Regions from separate parts of the Erwinia sp. Eh17-17 genome, predicted to be linked through region 1. Evidence: riboswitches for the same ligand, from Rfam matches in the RefSeq annotation. Region 1 holds a riboswitch; each other region holds the start of a gene.
The links. Region 1 has a riboswitch for thiamine pyrophosphate ahead of ABEH87_RS01910 (TenA family protein). Riboswitches for the same ligand answer to the same signal wherever they lie in the genome.
Positions count from the first base shown of each region.

Region 1 (3,755 bases):
ATCAGCCAGCGTTGCAGGCGGGGGGAGAAGATCATCAGAATAGCCAGCAGCGATCCCAGCAGGACGCCCAGCACCAGCCCGGTTAACACTTCCGAGGCGGTAATCAGACTGTGGTACGCAAGGAAGGCGCGGCCTTGCCACAGGGCCGTTGCTACCGCGGCGGGTGAGGGTAATAAAAAGGCGGGGATATCGCTCAGCGTCGCCAGCCACCACAGCAGGATCAGCCCGCAAAAAATCAATGGCCCACGCATGCGGGCTGCCAGGCAGCCCCTCATCCTGCAGCCCTCAGCAACTGCTGCAACAGTTCGCCCTGGCTTTTCAGCAGGTTGGCATCGTCCGGCGCACGCGGCGGCTGGCCGCCAATAGTGTGGCTGCTGTCGATCCCGGCGGGCTGGCCGGAGAGGACCAGCAGGCGGTGGCTCAGGCGGCAGGCCTCCATCGGGTCGTGGGTGATCAGCAGCACGGTGCGGTCCGCCAGCAGCCCGGCGGCCAGCGTCTGGATCTTCGCGCGCGTCAGCGTGTCGAGTGCGGAGAAGGGCTCATCCATCAGCACAATCGGTCGCCTTTCATACAGGGTACGGGCAAGCGCCGCGCGCTGGCGCATCCCGCCGGAGAGCATGGCAGGGCGATCGTCACCGTGGCCGTGCAGTCCGACGCATTCCAGCAGATGGTCGGCCCACGCCGTGTCGATGTTTTCCCTGCGCAGACGGGCGCCGAGGGTGATGTTGTCGCGAACCGACAGCCAGGGAAACAGCAGATCTTTCTGCCCCATCCAGGCAATACGTCCGGCCAGCGGCTGGCCGTCGCTGCCGCAGACGGTGCCGGCGGTGGGCGTTATCAGCCCGGCTATGGTCTTCAGCAGGCTGGTTTTGCCGCTGCCGCTGGCCCCCAGCAGCGCGACACAGCGTCCGGCGGGAATCTCGATGCTGAGGCGGTCGAAAACCTGGCGCTGGCCAAAGCGCAGCGTCAGGTCGCGTACCCGGATGCCGGGCGGGGAGCTGGATTGCATAGCGATCACCGCTGTTGTCCCGCGTTCAGTCCCATCTGCCAGAAGGCCGACTCCAGGCGGGTGGCGGTGGTGAAAATATCTGACAGCGCGGCGAAGCGGCTTGCTGCTCCACGCTGCTGGCCGACCGTGTCCAGTAGCGCGATGGCGGCCTGCACGCCGCTGAGATAGTCCGGGTTTGCATAGTTACGGATCCATGAGGCGTAAGGGCTGTCCGTCAGCACCGTTTCCTCTGCCGCCAGCAGACGCAGGCCGATCTCCGCGTAGCCCGCCACGCAGGGCAGCAGCGCCGCCAGCAGGTCGAGCGCATCGCCGGAGTGGCCGATATCCAGCACGTAGCGGGTGTAGTTCATAGTTTCCGGCGCTTCCGGTTGGGCGGCCATTTGTGCTTCGTTCAGCCCCCAGTCTGCGCAGTAGCTGACGTGCAGCGGCAGTTCACTGACGATGGCATTCAGCGAGGCGGTGGCCGCGCGCATTTCCGGCAGCGTGTGCAGCTTGCTGACCAGCAGGGCATAAGCGCGGGCGAAGTGGATCAGGAACAGGTAATCCTGGGTCAGGTAGCGGCGAAAGGCCGCTTCGGGCAGGGTGCCGCGAGCAAGCTGGTGGATAAACGGGTGAGCAACGTAGTCCTGCCAGTCGTTACCCGCCTGCTGGCGTAAACGTCCGTACAGGCCGTGGCTGAAATCGACTGACTGAATGATTTTCGACACTGAATCCCCTCATTTAAGTGGAGATCCGGGTATGCGGAGGTGTGATCAGGCAAGTAAAATGCCAACCCGTCCCTTCGCTGGCATGACCCAGATCAGGTTCAAAGGGTTCGGCTTACGCCATCTCAGCCCATCACAGGACACCCCTCGGAGGCGTTTGTTATACGATATTTTATTTTGTATAGCAATCTGCCCTGCCAGCACCGGGGTGGGAAGTGACGATTAAAAAAGAGATTTAGCGTGCACGCGTGCTCCATCAGCGCGGCTGAAGAGGGATTCCATCGTATTTAACAGCGGGGAGTCATGGGGCTGAGTGCGGGGGTTGCCCGCTGAAAGCTCAGCGGGCGATACATCCTGTTTTAGAACGACGTCCACTCCTCTTCGATGGCTTTATGCGTTCTGGCGGGAGTAACCTGAGCGGTTTTTTTCTCCGCGCCGCTGACCCATTCACCCTCATGCACCCGGCTGGCGGAGATCTTAAAGATAGCGACCATTTCGCTCAGCTTTCTTGCCTGCTGTTCCAGAGAAACCGCCGCCGCCGAGGATTCCTGCACCAGCGTGGCGTTCTGCTGCGTGGTGGAGTCCATCTCGGTTACGGCTTTACCAATCTGCTCAATGCCCTGTCGCTGCTCGTTTGACGAGCTGGAAATCTCATCAATGATCTGACTGACGTGGGTGACGGAATTGACGATATCTTCCATGCTGGCGCCTGCCCGGTTGACCAGGTCGGTGCCGGTGCCGATGCGCGCCACGGAGTCATTAATCAGGGATTCGATCTCTTTCGCCGCGTCAGCACTGCGCTGCGCCAGCGTTCTGACTTCACCCGCCACCACGGCGAACCCGCGCCCCTGCTCACCGGCCCGGGCGGCTTCCACCGCTGCATTCAGCGCCAGAATATTGGTCTGGAAGGCAATGCCGTTAATCACGCTGATAATTTCGGTGATCTTCTTCGAGCTGGTGGCAATGCCGTTCATGGTACTGACCACTTCACCCACAATCTGACCGCCTTTACGCGCGTCAGCGCTGGCGCTGGCCGCCAGTTTACTGGCCTGCTGGGCATTGTCGGCGTTTAAGCGCACGGTTGAGGTCAGCTCTTCCATGCTGGAGGCGGTTTCCACCACAGCCGCAGACTGCTGCTCGGTTCTGGAAGCGAGATCGGTGTTTCCGGCGGCAATTTGCGATGAGGCGCTGGCCAGGTGGCTGACGCTCTCACGGATGCCCGATATCATATCGCGCAGGCGGGCATTCATTGCTCCCATGGTTTGCGTCAGCTCGCCGAGCTCATCCTGGGAGGTAGCGGCGATCTGCGCCGTCAGGTCACCGCTGGAGATGCGCTGGGCCAGCGCCAGGTTTTCACCTATCGGGCGGGTGATCTTGCGGGTGATAATCCAGGCGGCCAGTAGCCCGATAACAATTGCCAGCAGCGCGAGGACCGAGATGATAATAATGGTATCGGCGATGAGACGGCTGTTATATTCCGCCTGCGCCTTAATCAGCTGGTCTGCGGTATGGTTCAGGTCGGCCGCTGCCACCCCCATCACGTCGGCCGATTTTTGCGTTTCAACGATGGATTTAAAGTAGGTTTCTGCCTGAGCTTTCAGAGACTGATAATGTTCCCACGCCGGGGTCAGCACCGCTCTGGTTTCATCCGTCAGCTGGGGCAGGCTGTCGTTATAAAGAGATTCCGCATGAGTATAGGCCTGGTCGACGGCCGACATGGCCTCCGGCGTATGCAGCGTAATCAGCGTGTCGCCCGCTTCGCCGAGAAGGGATAGCGCGAAGAATAAATCAAAAATTGCACTGCGTGATTCAGCACCCGGCGAAGTATTGAGTACGCGATTATTGAGCTCAGCTAAAAAACGTTTATCGCTGAGCTGGTGAAGGTTTTTAGCCAGCTGGTTACTGTTGATGCTTTTCTCATGATATTGCGCGCGTGTTTTACTGTAGCGATCGATATTTTCGCCCAGCCGGGTAAAATATTGCTTCGTGTCCCCGCGCCAGTTAAATTTAGTGGCATTCTGGTAGAGGGTTTGCATGGAGAC
Region 1 covers NZ_JBDFQT010000001.1:443,303-447,057, forward strand. Annotated here, with positions in the region: gene ABEH87_RS01900 (ABC transporter permease) at 1-275, opposite strand, end outside; gene ABEH87_RS01905 (ABC transporter ATP-binding protein) at 272-1,009, opposite strand; gene ABEH87_RS01910 (TenA family protein) at 1,015-1,707, opposite strand; TPP riboswitch at 1,769-1,871, opposite strand; gene ABEH87_RS01915 (methyl-accepting chemotaxis protein) at 2,073-3,755, opposite strand, start outside.

Region 2 (3,755 bases), on a different contig from region 1:
CGCGCAGTCTTTAATCCGTAACTGCAGTGTCCTCACGCCGGCATCCAGCAGGCGTGCAATCCATTCCACCGTATCGACCACCGGGTACAGGCCCAGCCGCGCTTCGGTAGCGGGAAAAGCGCCACGACTCATAATTTTTCCTCTGATTTCAGGTTATCTGCACGGTGATAAAGCTCACCGCCGCGATGGCGAAACGCCTCAGACATCTGTGCCATACCCATTTCGATCGGCCGGGCTTCGGCCTCCTGACGGGCAGCGTATTCACGTACTTCCTGAGTGATTTTCATAGAGCAAAATTTGGGGCCACACATTGAACAGAAGTGAGCCACTTTGCCGGACTCCTGCGGCAGGGTTTCATCGTGGTAAGCACGTGCGGTGTGCGGATCGAGCGCCAGGTTAAACTGGTCCTCCCAGCGGAATTCAAAACGCGCTTTCGACATCGCATTATCGCGAATTTGTGCGCCGGGGTGGCCTTTGGCGAGATCGGCAGCATGGGCGGCGATCTTGTAGGCGATCAGCCCCTGTTTCACGTCCTCTTTATTCGGCAGACCGAGGTGCTCCTTTGGCGTCACGTAGCACAGCATCGCGCAGCCAAACCAGCCGATCATCGCAGCACCAATACCGGAGGTGAAGTGATCGTATCCCGGCGCAATATCGGTGGTCAGCGGCCCCAGGGTATAAAACGGCGCTTCATGGCAGTGTTCAAGCTGTTCCGTCATGTTGACGCGGATCATCTGCATTGGCACATGGCCCGGCCCTTCAATCATCACCTGTACGTCATACTCCCAGGCGATTTTGGTCAGTTCGCCCAGCGTGCGCAGTTCGGCAAACTGCGCTTCGTCGTTGGCATCCTGAATTGAACCCGGACGCAGGCCATCCCCCAGCGACAGCGAGACATCATAAGCGGCACAAATTTCGCAAATCTCGCGGAAGTGTTGATAGAGAAAACTCTCCTGATGATGTGACAGGCACCATTTTGCCATGATCGACCCACCACGGGAGACGATGCCGGTTAGCCGTCTGGCGGTCATCGGCACGTAGCGTAGCAACACACCGGCATGGATGGTGAAATAATCAACGCCCTGTTCAGCCTGCTCCAGCAGCGTATCGCGGAAAATTTCCCAGTTGAGATCTTCTGCGACGCCGTTCACTTTTTCCAGCGCCTGGTAAATCGGCACGGTACCAATGGGAACCGGGCTGTTGCGCAGGAGCCATTCACGGGTTTCGTGAATATAACGCCCGGTTGAGAGATCCATTACCGTATCGGCACCCCAGCGCACCGACCATACCAGTTTTTCCACCTCTTCTTCGATCGAAGAGCTGACCGCGGAATTGCCGATATTGGCGTTAATCTTGACCAGGAAATTGCGGCCGATAATCATCGGCTCGGACTCCGGATGATTAATGTTGGCCGGGATAATCGCACGGCCGGCTGCCACCTCCTGGCGGACAAATTCAGCGGTGATGTTGTCCGGCAGCTGCGCGCCGAAGCTGTGGCCCGGATGCTGTTGCAGCAGGACATCACCCCGTATACGCTCGCGGCCCATATTCTCACGCAGGGCGATATACTCCATTTCCGGCGTGATAATGCCCTGACGGGCATAATGCATTTGAGTGACGCAGCGTCCTGCCAGTGACCGACGTGGCCGGGGCAGGTTCTCAAAGCGTAAGTGGTCCAGCCCGTCGTCTGCCAGGCGTTGTTGCGTGTAGGTCGAGCTGAGTTCCTCCCTCTCCTCGGTATCGCCCCGTCTGGCGATCCACTGGCTGCGCAGCTTCTGCAGCCCGGCATGGACATCAATCGTCGCGGTCGGGTCACCATACGGGCCTGCCGTATCGTAGACCGGTACCGGTTCGTTTTCTTCCAGCAGCGGTCGATCCTGGCTACCGCCCACGGTCGTCGGGCTGAGCTGGATCTCGCGCATCGGTACGCGGATATCCGGCTGCGACCCGCTCAGATAAATACGTTTTGAATTGGGAAAAGCCGTACCCTGCAGGGAGTCGATAAACTGCTGCGCGGCGGCGCGCTGTTGGCGGCGGCTGGCTTTTTTCTCAACGAAAGGTTTTTCAACGGTAGACATAGCAATTTCCTGATCATTAAACAGAAGTTTGCTTGCCTGGAGGCGGGGAGTAACGATAACGATGTGAGAAAATGGGCATTCACATCGCCATAGCAGATTTACTCTTGTTCCCTTCGCAGGTACTAACCTGATCAGGTTCCGCGGATCCCGAATTAACGGTCTCAGCCCCGAAGGGCACTCCGACAAGATATCGATGAGAATTATGGCTAATAAGTCACAACTCCCGGTCTCGAAATTAACACTACGCAGGGATGAGGCACGCCTCATCCGAACCCCTTCAGCATAAAGGGGCATTTTGGAAACTACAAGAAAATCACATTTTGATAACGAATCAGGCAGGGCGTGCGAGGGTGCAGGCGTTGGCAGCTTCTTGATTTTCAGCCATATTGTCTAAAGCTAACTGGATGAATTTATCTTCCAGAGTAAAGCGGGCTTCCAGCGCTTCACCCACAATGGACAGCGCATTCTGGAATTCCCGATAGTTGTCATGATCGATAGCGTCTTCCAGATGAGAATCATAAACCTGCATGATCCGATCGGTATTGGCCTTTAGTGAGGGGTAGATCAGCGACGCTTTCGCCAGCTGCTCAGTTCCTTCCAGCTCTTTGATAAAGCGTTGATAGACGGTGAAGTGGCCCGTCGAAAGATAATCCACCAGATTCAGGCAAAACGTATCGAGCGCGTTTTCATCGAGCGTCGTCAGCGTTTCCTTGTTAGGCTTGATACCAGCCACTTGATAGTAGGTAACCAGCAACTGCTTGCGCGAGCGCAGACAGAAGTCTACCAGCTCACTGCAACCGCCGACGCGCGCGGTGAGGACTTCTAACTGGTTAAGCATGTTCAACTCCGTGAGTGTTATATTTTAACGTCTGACCTCAATCCAGTCTTTAAGCTGAGGATGATGAGCAAAATGATGGAACAGGAAATTTTAAGCGTAGACGCTGGCTGGTGGATTGTCAGCCTGGAACATAAAATTTGGTTACCAAAAGGTGAATTACCTCAGGGGAATGCCGGTTTACTCGGTCTGGCAGGATCGCGGGGATCGCCGATTGGTGAGTGGCAGGGGCAAACCGTCTGGCTGATCCGCGATACGCGGCCTCAGGATATGGGATCGTTACGGCAGCTGCTCGATAGCGAAACCGGGCTGTTCCAGCTGGTCGGGCGGGGCATTCAGCTGGCGGAGTTCTATCGTTCGCACCGCTGGTGTGGCTACTGTGGCCACGAAATGCACCACAGCAAAACGGAATGGGCCTGTCTGTGTGGCCACTGCCGCCAGCGTTATTATCCGCAGATTGCACCCTGTATCATTGTTGCCATCCGCCGGGGGGATGAGATTCTGCTGGCGCAGCATACCCGACACCGCAACGGCGTGTTCACCGTGCTGGCCGGGTTTGTGGAGGTGGGAGAAACTCTTGAGCAGACGGTGGCGCGTGAAGTGATGGAAGAGAGCGGGATCACGGTAAAAAATCTGCGCTATGTCTCTTCACAGCCCTGGCCGTTCCCGCAGTCATTGATGATGGCTTTCATGGCCGACTATGCGGCGGGTGACATCAATATTGATCCTAAAGAGCTACTTTCTGCCGGCTGGTATCGCTACGATGCTCTACCCCTGCTCCCGCCTCCCGGCACCATAGCAAGACGTTTGATTGAAGATACTGTTGCATTATGTCGCGCAAG
Region 2 covers NZ_JBDFQT010000015.1:18,251-22,005, forward strand. Annotated here, with positions in the region: gene thiE (thiamine phosphate synthase) at 1-132, opposite strand, end outside; gene thiC (phosphomethylpyrimidine synthase ThiC) at 129-2,078, opposite strand; TPP riboswitch at 2,170-2,270, opposite strand; gene rsd (sigma D regulator) at 2,410-2,916, opposite strand; gene nudC (NAD(+) diphosphatase) at 2,992-3,755, shown strand, end outside.
Region 2: another riboswitch for thiamine pyrophosphate. It lies ahead of thiC (phosphomethylpyrimidine synthase ThiC); the one in region 1 lies ahead of ABEH87_RS01910 (TenA family protein).

Region 3 (3,755 bases), on a different contig from region 1:
TCAGCACACCAATCGCGACAGACCAGAAGATACGCAGCCAGTTCGGCGCATCGTTGTTGATGTCAGCCAGGCGCGAGGTGAAGTTCCCCAGCACCAGGGAACCGGAGTCCGCAGACGTTACATAAAATAACAGACCGGTAATTGTCGCCACCGAGGCGCTGAAGGTGAAGCCAGGGTACTGCGCCAGAAGGCTGTAGAAGCCGCGTTCCGGGTGCGCCATGGTCTCCTCAGCGAAGGCCATGTTGCCGTGAATAATTTCGTACAGTGCACTGTTGCCAAAAATCGACAGCCACAGCAGGGTGAAGATAAACGGAATGGTCAGCGTGCCCACCACGAACTGGCGGATGGTACGGCCACGTGAAATACGCGCCAGGAACAGGCCAACAAACGGCGACCAGGCAACCCACCAGGCCCAGAAGAACAGCGTCCAGTTGTTCATCCATTCTGTCGGGCGGTCAAAAGCGAAGCTGTTCAGCGTCATGCCCATAAAGCGATTGATGTAATCCCCGACGTTGAGCACCAGCGCATTCAGCAGGAAGCTGGTATCGCCGACAAACAGTACAAACAGGATCAGACCAAAAGCCAGCAGCACGTTCAGCTCCGACAGAAAGCGAATGCCTTTATTGACGCCGGAAGTCACAGAGATGGTGGCCATAATCACCGACAGAACAATCAGTCCGGCCTGCGCCGTCAGTCCTTCCGGCACGTCAAACAGTACCTTCAGGCCGTAGTTCAGCTGCACCACGCCGATCCCGAGCGTGGTGGCAATACCAAAAATAGTCCCGAGCACTGCCGCAATATCCACGGTGTGACCAATCGGGCCATTAATACGCTTGCCGAAAATCGGGTAGAGCGCCGAGCGAATGGTCAGCGGCAGACCGTAGCGGTAGCTAAAGTAGCCGAGCGCGATGCCCATCAGGGCGTACATCGACCAGCCGGTCAGACCGTAGTGGAACAGTGTCCAGACCATCGCCTGGCGCGCCGCCTCCATCGTCTGACCCTGGCCTTCCGGCGGCATCATGTACTGGGTAACCGGTTCGGCCACCGAGAAGAACATCAGATCAATCCCGATACCGGCGGCAAACAGCATTGCCGCCCAGCTCATCAGGCTGAACTCCGGCTTTGACTGCTCAGGCCCCAGCTTGATGGAACCGAAGCGGGAGCAGGCCATAAACAGCACGAAGACGATGTACAGCGTGGCCGCCAGCAGGTAATACCAGCCAAAAGTGTTAGATACCCAGTCGAGAGTGCGATTAATCCAGCGGTCGGAAAAATCAGTAAACAGGATGGTGGTCAGGGAGAACAGCAGGATAAGCGCTGCTGAGGTATAGAAAACCACGGGGTTGATACGATCTTTTTGAGTCTTTCCTGGTATTTCAGTCGTCGGCATAATGTCTCCGCAAAAAAATGATCAGGGAAATAACCTGAAGTCCGCTCTGCGAAGCGCGCATTAGCGCATACTGGGTAAAATCCGCCGTATATCCGCTAATTACACTGGGAGAACCATCAGGATGAAATTGGTGTAATTTATTGATTAATTGCTATAAATCTTGATCCAGATCACCCCCAAAAAGTAAATTTTGTGTAAACGAGAGCAAGAATGATAGTTTTTATTGATTGAGCATTCAATTAAAAAAAATCTCTGTGGCGCAAACTGCCGCCGTTTCCACGATAAACCGCGCTTACAACTTGACGATTTCCACCGGGTAAAATACAACTAGTTCCTGTCAGGGGAGTCTCGCCAGAGAGACTGAGAGGCTAATGAGCGATTTTTCGCGGCTTAGCGACCCTTAGAACCTGACCCAGTTGATACTGGCGTAGGAAGACTCGTCTCCTGATAAGCTGTATTGAGGCTTCACAGGATACCTGCTGCGTGGGCACTGCTTCACCTCGTCTCCGCCTTTTTCCTTATCCTTATCACGGGTCTCAGCATGTTTGAGAGGCTAACGTGACACTATCTGCAATACTCTTTCCCTTCTGCGGAAACCACAGCTCATGAGCCGCTGGTCGGTGATTGGTGACGGCGTCACCGGGCTGTGTGTCGCCACGCTGCTTGCTGAACGTGGTCATACCGTAGAGGTCATCACATCGCCTCAGCACGCAGCAGCATCCCACCTGGCTGGCGGTATGCTGGCCCCCTGGTGCGAAGGTGAAAGCGCGCCGGCAGAAGTAGTCGAACTGGGGCAACGCTCTGCACCCTGGTGGTCTGCCCGCGTGAAAGGCGTGGCACATCAGGGCACGCTGGTCGTCGCCCCGCCGCGCGACGCGCCTGAACTTACCCGCTTCTCCCGCATGACTCACGCCCATCAGTGGGTCGAACCCGATTCGCTGGAACCCGCGCTCGAAGGGCGCTTTGCCAGGGGACTGTTTTTTGCCGGAGAAGCCCACCTCGACCCGCGCAGCGCGTTGCTGCAGCTGCGGGCCGCCCTGCAACTTGGAGGCGTTCCCTTCCATCAGGATAAACCCGGCGGCACGGTGATCGACTGCCGAGGGATCCACGCCGCACCCGATCAGCCAGCGTTGCGCGCCGTGCGTGGCGAAATGCTGATCCTGCAAAGTCATGATGTCGCCTTCTCCCGGCCGATTCGCCTGCTACACCCCCGCTTTCCCTGTTATCTGGTACCGCGGGCGGAAGGGCGCTTCATGCTGGGTGCCACGATGGTGGAAAGTCATGACAGCAGCCCGGTCAGCGCACGCGCCATGATGGAGTTGTTAAGCGCCGCTTACGCTATCCATCCGGCGCTGGCCGAGGCCAGAGTACTTGAAAGCGGCAGCGGGCTGCGTCCTGCCTGGCGCAATAACGTCCCCGCTATTCACCACCGCAACGGCGTCTGGTCCGTTAACGGCATGTACCGCCACGGTTTTCTTCTCGCCCCCGTGATGGCGGAAAAACTGATGCAGCAACTGATGCAGGAAAACCTGATATGAACATACAACTCAACGGCATAGCGATCGACACCACCGCCACCACGCTGGCGGAACTACTGCGCGAACAACAGATTGACGCGGGCTGTGTCGCCAGTGCCCTTAACGGTCAGTTTGTGCCGCGTTCCCGTTATGAGACCCAGTTGCTGAGTGCAGACTGCGAGCTCGAAGTGCTATCACCGATGCAGGGAGGATAAGAGATGTTCTACGATTTCGTTCCACAGTCACGGTTCCTGCTCGGCACCGCCGGGTATCCCTCTCCGCATATTCTGCAGCAGGCCGTTGAACGTTCCGGCAGTGAGATTATTACTGTCAGCCTGCGGCGTGAAGGCAGCCACGGCGCGGTGTTCCGTGAAGTGCTGACCGGGCTGAATAAACGCATACTGCCTAATACCGCAGGCTGTCACAGCGTGAAAGAGGCGGTGACCACCGCACATATGGCCCGCGAACTGTTTAACACGCCCTGGATCAAACTGGAGGTGATTGGCCACGCCGACACGCTGCAGCCCGATCCCTTTGCACTGGTGGAAGCGGCACGCATTCTCTGCGCCGAGGGATTTCAGGTCTTTCCCTACACCACTGAAGACCTGATCCTCGGCGAGAAGCTGATCGAGGCCGGCTGTGAGCTGCTGATGCCGTGGGGCGCACCGATTGGCTCCGGGCAGGGACTGCGCAATATTGAGGGGCTGCGCTCCATGCGCGCCTGGTTCAAGGATATTCCGCTGATCATCGATGCCGGGATCGGCGCACCCAGCCAGGCCGCTCAGGCGATGGAAATGGGGTTCGACGGTATTCTGCTCAATACCGCGGTCGCCAAAGCACAGGATCCG
Region 3 covers NZ_JBDFQT010000011.1:52,534-56,288, reverse strand. Annotated here, with positions in the region: gene ABEH87_RS19885 (choline transporter) at 1-1,390, opposite strand, end outside; TPP riboswitch at 1,720-1,841, shown strand; gene ABEH87_RS19880 (FAD-dependent oxidoreductase) at 1,996-2,928, shown strand; gene thiS (sulfur carrier protein ThiS) at 2,925-3,122, shown strand; gene ABEH87_RS19870 (thiazole synthase) at 3,126-3,755, shown strand, end outside.
Region 3: another riboswitch for thiamine pyrophosphate. It lies ahead of ABEH87_RS19880 (FAD-dependent oxidoreductase); the one in region 1 lies ahead of ABEH87_RS01910 (TenA family protein).

Region 4 (3,755 bases), 200 kb from region 1:
CTGCATAGCGTAACAGCGCGGTGACCGCCGCTGCGGCAAGGATCACCACAATCAGCGGTGTTTTGCGCCACGCCAGCAGCACCGCCACCGCCACGCCGGCGACCCGTGCAATCCCCGCAAACTGAACACCTTCGTAGAAGGTGTTGCCAAGGGCGACCGCAAACAGCAGCGTGGTGGCGGCATCGGACAGCAGCTGACGGGCATGGTCAGACAGCGCCAGACGATTACCCAGTTTTGCTCCGGCAAAACGCATCAGCCAGGTGCCGCAGGCCAGCAGCACAATCCCGGCGACGATCGTGACGTTGCCTGTCATGATTTCTTCCTCCCGGCCAGCAGCCCGGCCAGCGATAACAGAACCGGCAACCCGGTCGGGGTAAAGGGGACGGCGAGCAGCGACAGCGCCGCGCCGCAGGAGGCCCGCGTCAGCGTGAGGCGGGATTTCAGCGCCGGGATCACCAGCGCGATTAAAATGGCGGGAAACACGGCATCCAGCCCGATGACCTGAGTATCCGGCAGTAGCTGACCAATCACGCTGCCCAGCACCGCGCCCAGGGGCCAGACCACGGCCACCCCCAGCCCGCACAGCCAGAAAGCGGCTTTGCGCTGCGGTGGCGTAGGCTGCGACAGGCCGAAGACCACGCTCTCATCATTCATAATGTGGCAGCCCAGCAGGGCGGAAAGACGCGACCCGACCAGATCGCGCACGGCAATGCCAAAAGGGAAATGGCGCGCGTTGACCAGCAGCCCGGCCAGCGCAGCCGCCAGCGGATTTCCCCCTGCGGCGACAATGGCAATAAACATAAATTCCGATGCCCCGGCCAGTACAAACAGGCTGGAGAACAGCGGCACCCAGAGCGGGAAGCCGTAGGCAGTTGCCAGCGAGCCATAGGAAATGCCCACCACGCCAACGGCGAGGCAGATCAAATAAATGGCTTTGCGCGTATCCGGCGCGAGCGATGAAAAATGACGGGCGATCATGAGATATTTACCATAACGAACGAAATTGACATTATAATGAACGCAGTAACATTGAATATCAACCCGAACGTTTCGTTCGTTTTAGCGAACACTGAGGCAGCCGATGACCCAACCCATTGCGGTAATTGCAGAGAGTTTAACCCGCGAGCGTACACTGGCCGGGCTTTCCCTGGCCGAAGTGGCCAGAAGAGCGGGGATTGCAAAATCCACGCTGTCGCAGCTGGAAGCGGGCAACGGTAACCCCAGCCTGGAGACGCTCTGGGCGCTGTGCGTGGCGCTCAATATCCCGTTTGCCAGACTGCTGGAGCCGGAACCACAGAAAACCCAGGTGATCCGCCGTGGTGAAGGCGCAAAAGTGGTGGCCGGGGAAGCGAACTATGAGGCGATCCTGCTGGCCAGCTGCCCGCCGGGCGCGCGCCGTGACATCTACCTGCTGATGACCCAGCCGGGGGCCGACCGGCTGTCACTGCCTCATCATGCCGGATCGGTAGAGCATATTATTGTCACCCAGGGCCGGGCGCTGGTCGGGCTGAAAGAGGCGCCAGAGGAGCTGCTGCCCGGCGATTACATCTGTTATCCCGCTGACCGTGAGCATATTTTCAGAGCGCTGGAAGCGGATACCCTGGCGCTGCTGGTGGCAGAGCAGGGGTAGCGGCCTAAACGGGTTTACAGGATCACCGTTTCTCTCTTATCCTGTCCGCTCAGTCAGTAATGAATAAACAGTAAACACGACCAATGACTCGGGGTGCCCTTCTTTGTGAAGGCTGAGAAATACCCGTATAACCTGATCTGGATAATGCCAGCGTAGGGAAGTCAGATGCCCGACCGGCATCGCCTTCTTGATCGCCGGTTGGGAGCAAAAATGATCCAACCTGAACCCCTCAGCCACAGCGACGTGGCCGATTCCCTGACGCTGTTCCAACAGCGATCCCCCCTGATTCACTGTATGACCAATGATGTGGTGCAGACCTTTACGGCCAACGTCCTGCTGGCGCTGGGTGCCTCCCCGGCGATGGTCATCGATGCGCAGGAAGCCGCGCAGTTCAGCGCGATGGCCGATGCCCTGCTGATCAATGTCGGAACCCTGACTCACAGCCGCAGTGAGGCGATGCTGGCCGCCGTTCACGCCGCCAGTACGGCAGGGCGCGGCTGGACGTTAGATCCGGTGGCGGTGGGGGGGCTGGATTTCCGCACCGCCTTCTGTCACCAGCTGCTGCGGCTTAAACCGGCCGCAATTCGCGGTAATGCCTCGGAAATTATGGCGCTGGCAAAGCAGGCGGTCAGCGGCCGTGGCGTTGACAGCCAGCACGCCTCGACGGCCGCACTGCACGCGGCACAGGCGCTGGCGCAGGAGAGCGGCGCGGTGGTGGCGGTGACGGGAGAGGTAGATTTTGTCACCGACGGCAACCGTACCCTGAGCGTCAGCGGCGGCTCGGCGCTGATGACGCGGGTGGTTGGCACCGGCTGCGCGCTGTCGGCGGCGGTGGCCGGTTTTGCCACGCTGCCGGGCGATCGTCTGGTCCATGTTGCCAGCGCCTGTCGCGTCGTCTCCCTCGCCGGAGAACGTGCCGCCGCGCAGGCGAGGGGGCCGGGCAGCTTTATCCCGGCCTTCCTCGACGCTCTGTATCTGCTGGACCCGGAGGCGTGGCGATGAAACGCATTAATGCCATGACGATTGCCGGTACCGACCCCAGCGGTGGCGCGGGGATCCAGGCCGATCTGAAAACCTTCTCGGCGCTGGGCGCTTACGGTACCAGCGCGATCACGGCGCTGGTGGCGCAGAACACCACCGGCGTTCAGTCGGTCTACCGCATTGAGCCCGCGTTCGTGGCCGCGCAGCTGGACTCTGTTCTGTCGGACGTGCGTATCGACACGATTAAAATTGGCATGCTGGCAGAAAGTGCCATTGTCGATGTGGTGGCCGAGCGCCTGAAGGGGGCGAACGTGCCGTGGGTGGTGCTGGATACGGTGATGCTGGCGAAAAGCGGTGACCCGTTACTCAGTGCCGACGCGGTTGCTACTCTGCGCGAGCGCCTGCTGCCGCAGGTTTCCCTGATTACCCCGAACCTGCCGGAGGCCGCCGCGCTGTTGCAGTGCCCGCCCGCCCGTGATGAAAGGGAAATGCGCCAGCAGGGCCGTGCGCTGCTGGCGCTGGGCTGCCAGGCGGTGCTGATGAAGGGCGGCCATCTCAGCGCAGTGGAAAGTCCCGACTGGCTGTTTACCCGCCAGCTGGAGCAGCGTTTTACCGCGCCACGCATCCATACCCGCAATACGCACGGCACCGGCTGTTCCCTGTCGGCGGCGCTGGCGGCGCTGCGTCCGCGTCATAATGACTGGGTCACCACCGTGCAGGCGGCAAAACACTGGCTACAGGGGGCGCTGGAGCAGGCCGATTCGCTGGAGGTGGGCCACGGAAACGGGCCGGTACACCATTTTCATCAATGGTGGTAACCCGCTCACACTTCACGGGCTTTTAGTGCGGATCGTTCTGAAAAATGGAGTCAGCAATTTGCCTTAATGCGGGTTATGGGTTCAACCTGTTGGGGTCAGAAAAACTGACGCGCGGGCCCTGAAAAGGGTCCTGAACATTTTAACAGGAGTTATCATGACGGACATCGTACAGTTATTGGGCAAAGAAGCGGATTCTCTTTTGCAACATCGCTGCATGACTATTCCAGCGGACAACCTCTACCTTCCCGGAGCGGATTATGTTGACCGGGTGATGGTGGATAACAACCGCCCCCCGGCTGTGTTACGCAATATGCAAACCCTGTACA
Region 4 covers NZ_JBDFQT010000001.1:244,263-248,017, forward strand. Annotated here, with positions in the region: gene ABEH87_RS01060 (AzlD domain-containing protein) at 1-313, opposite strand, end outside; gene ABEH87_RS01065 (AzlC family ABC transporter permease) at 310-978, opposite strand; gene ABEH87_RS01070 (XRE family transcriptional regulator) at 1,082-1,630, shown strand; TPP riboswitch at 1,710-1,806, shown strand; gene thiM (hydroxyethylthiazole kinase) at 1,841-2,632, shown strand; gene thiD (bifunctional hydroxymethylpyrimidine kinase/phosphomethylpyrimidine kinase) at 2,629-3,429, shown strand; gene fbaB (class I fructose-bisphosphate aldolase) at 3,584-3,755, shown strand, end outside.
Region 4: another riboswitch for thiamine pyrophosphate. It lies ahead of thiM (hydroxyethylthiazole kinase); the one in region 1 lies ahead of ABEH87_RS01910 (TenA family protein).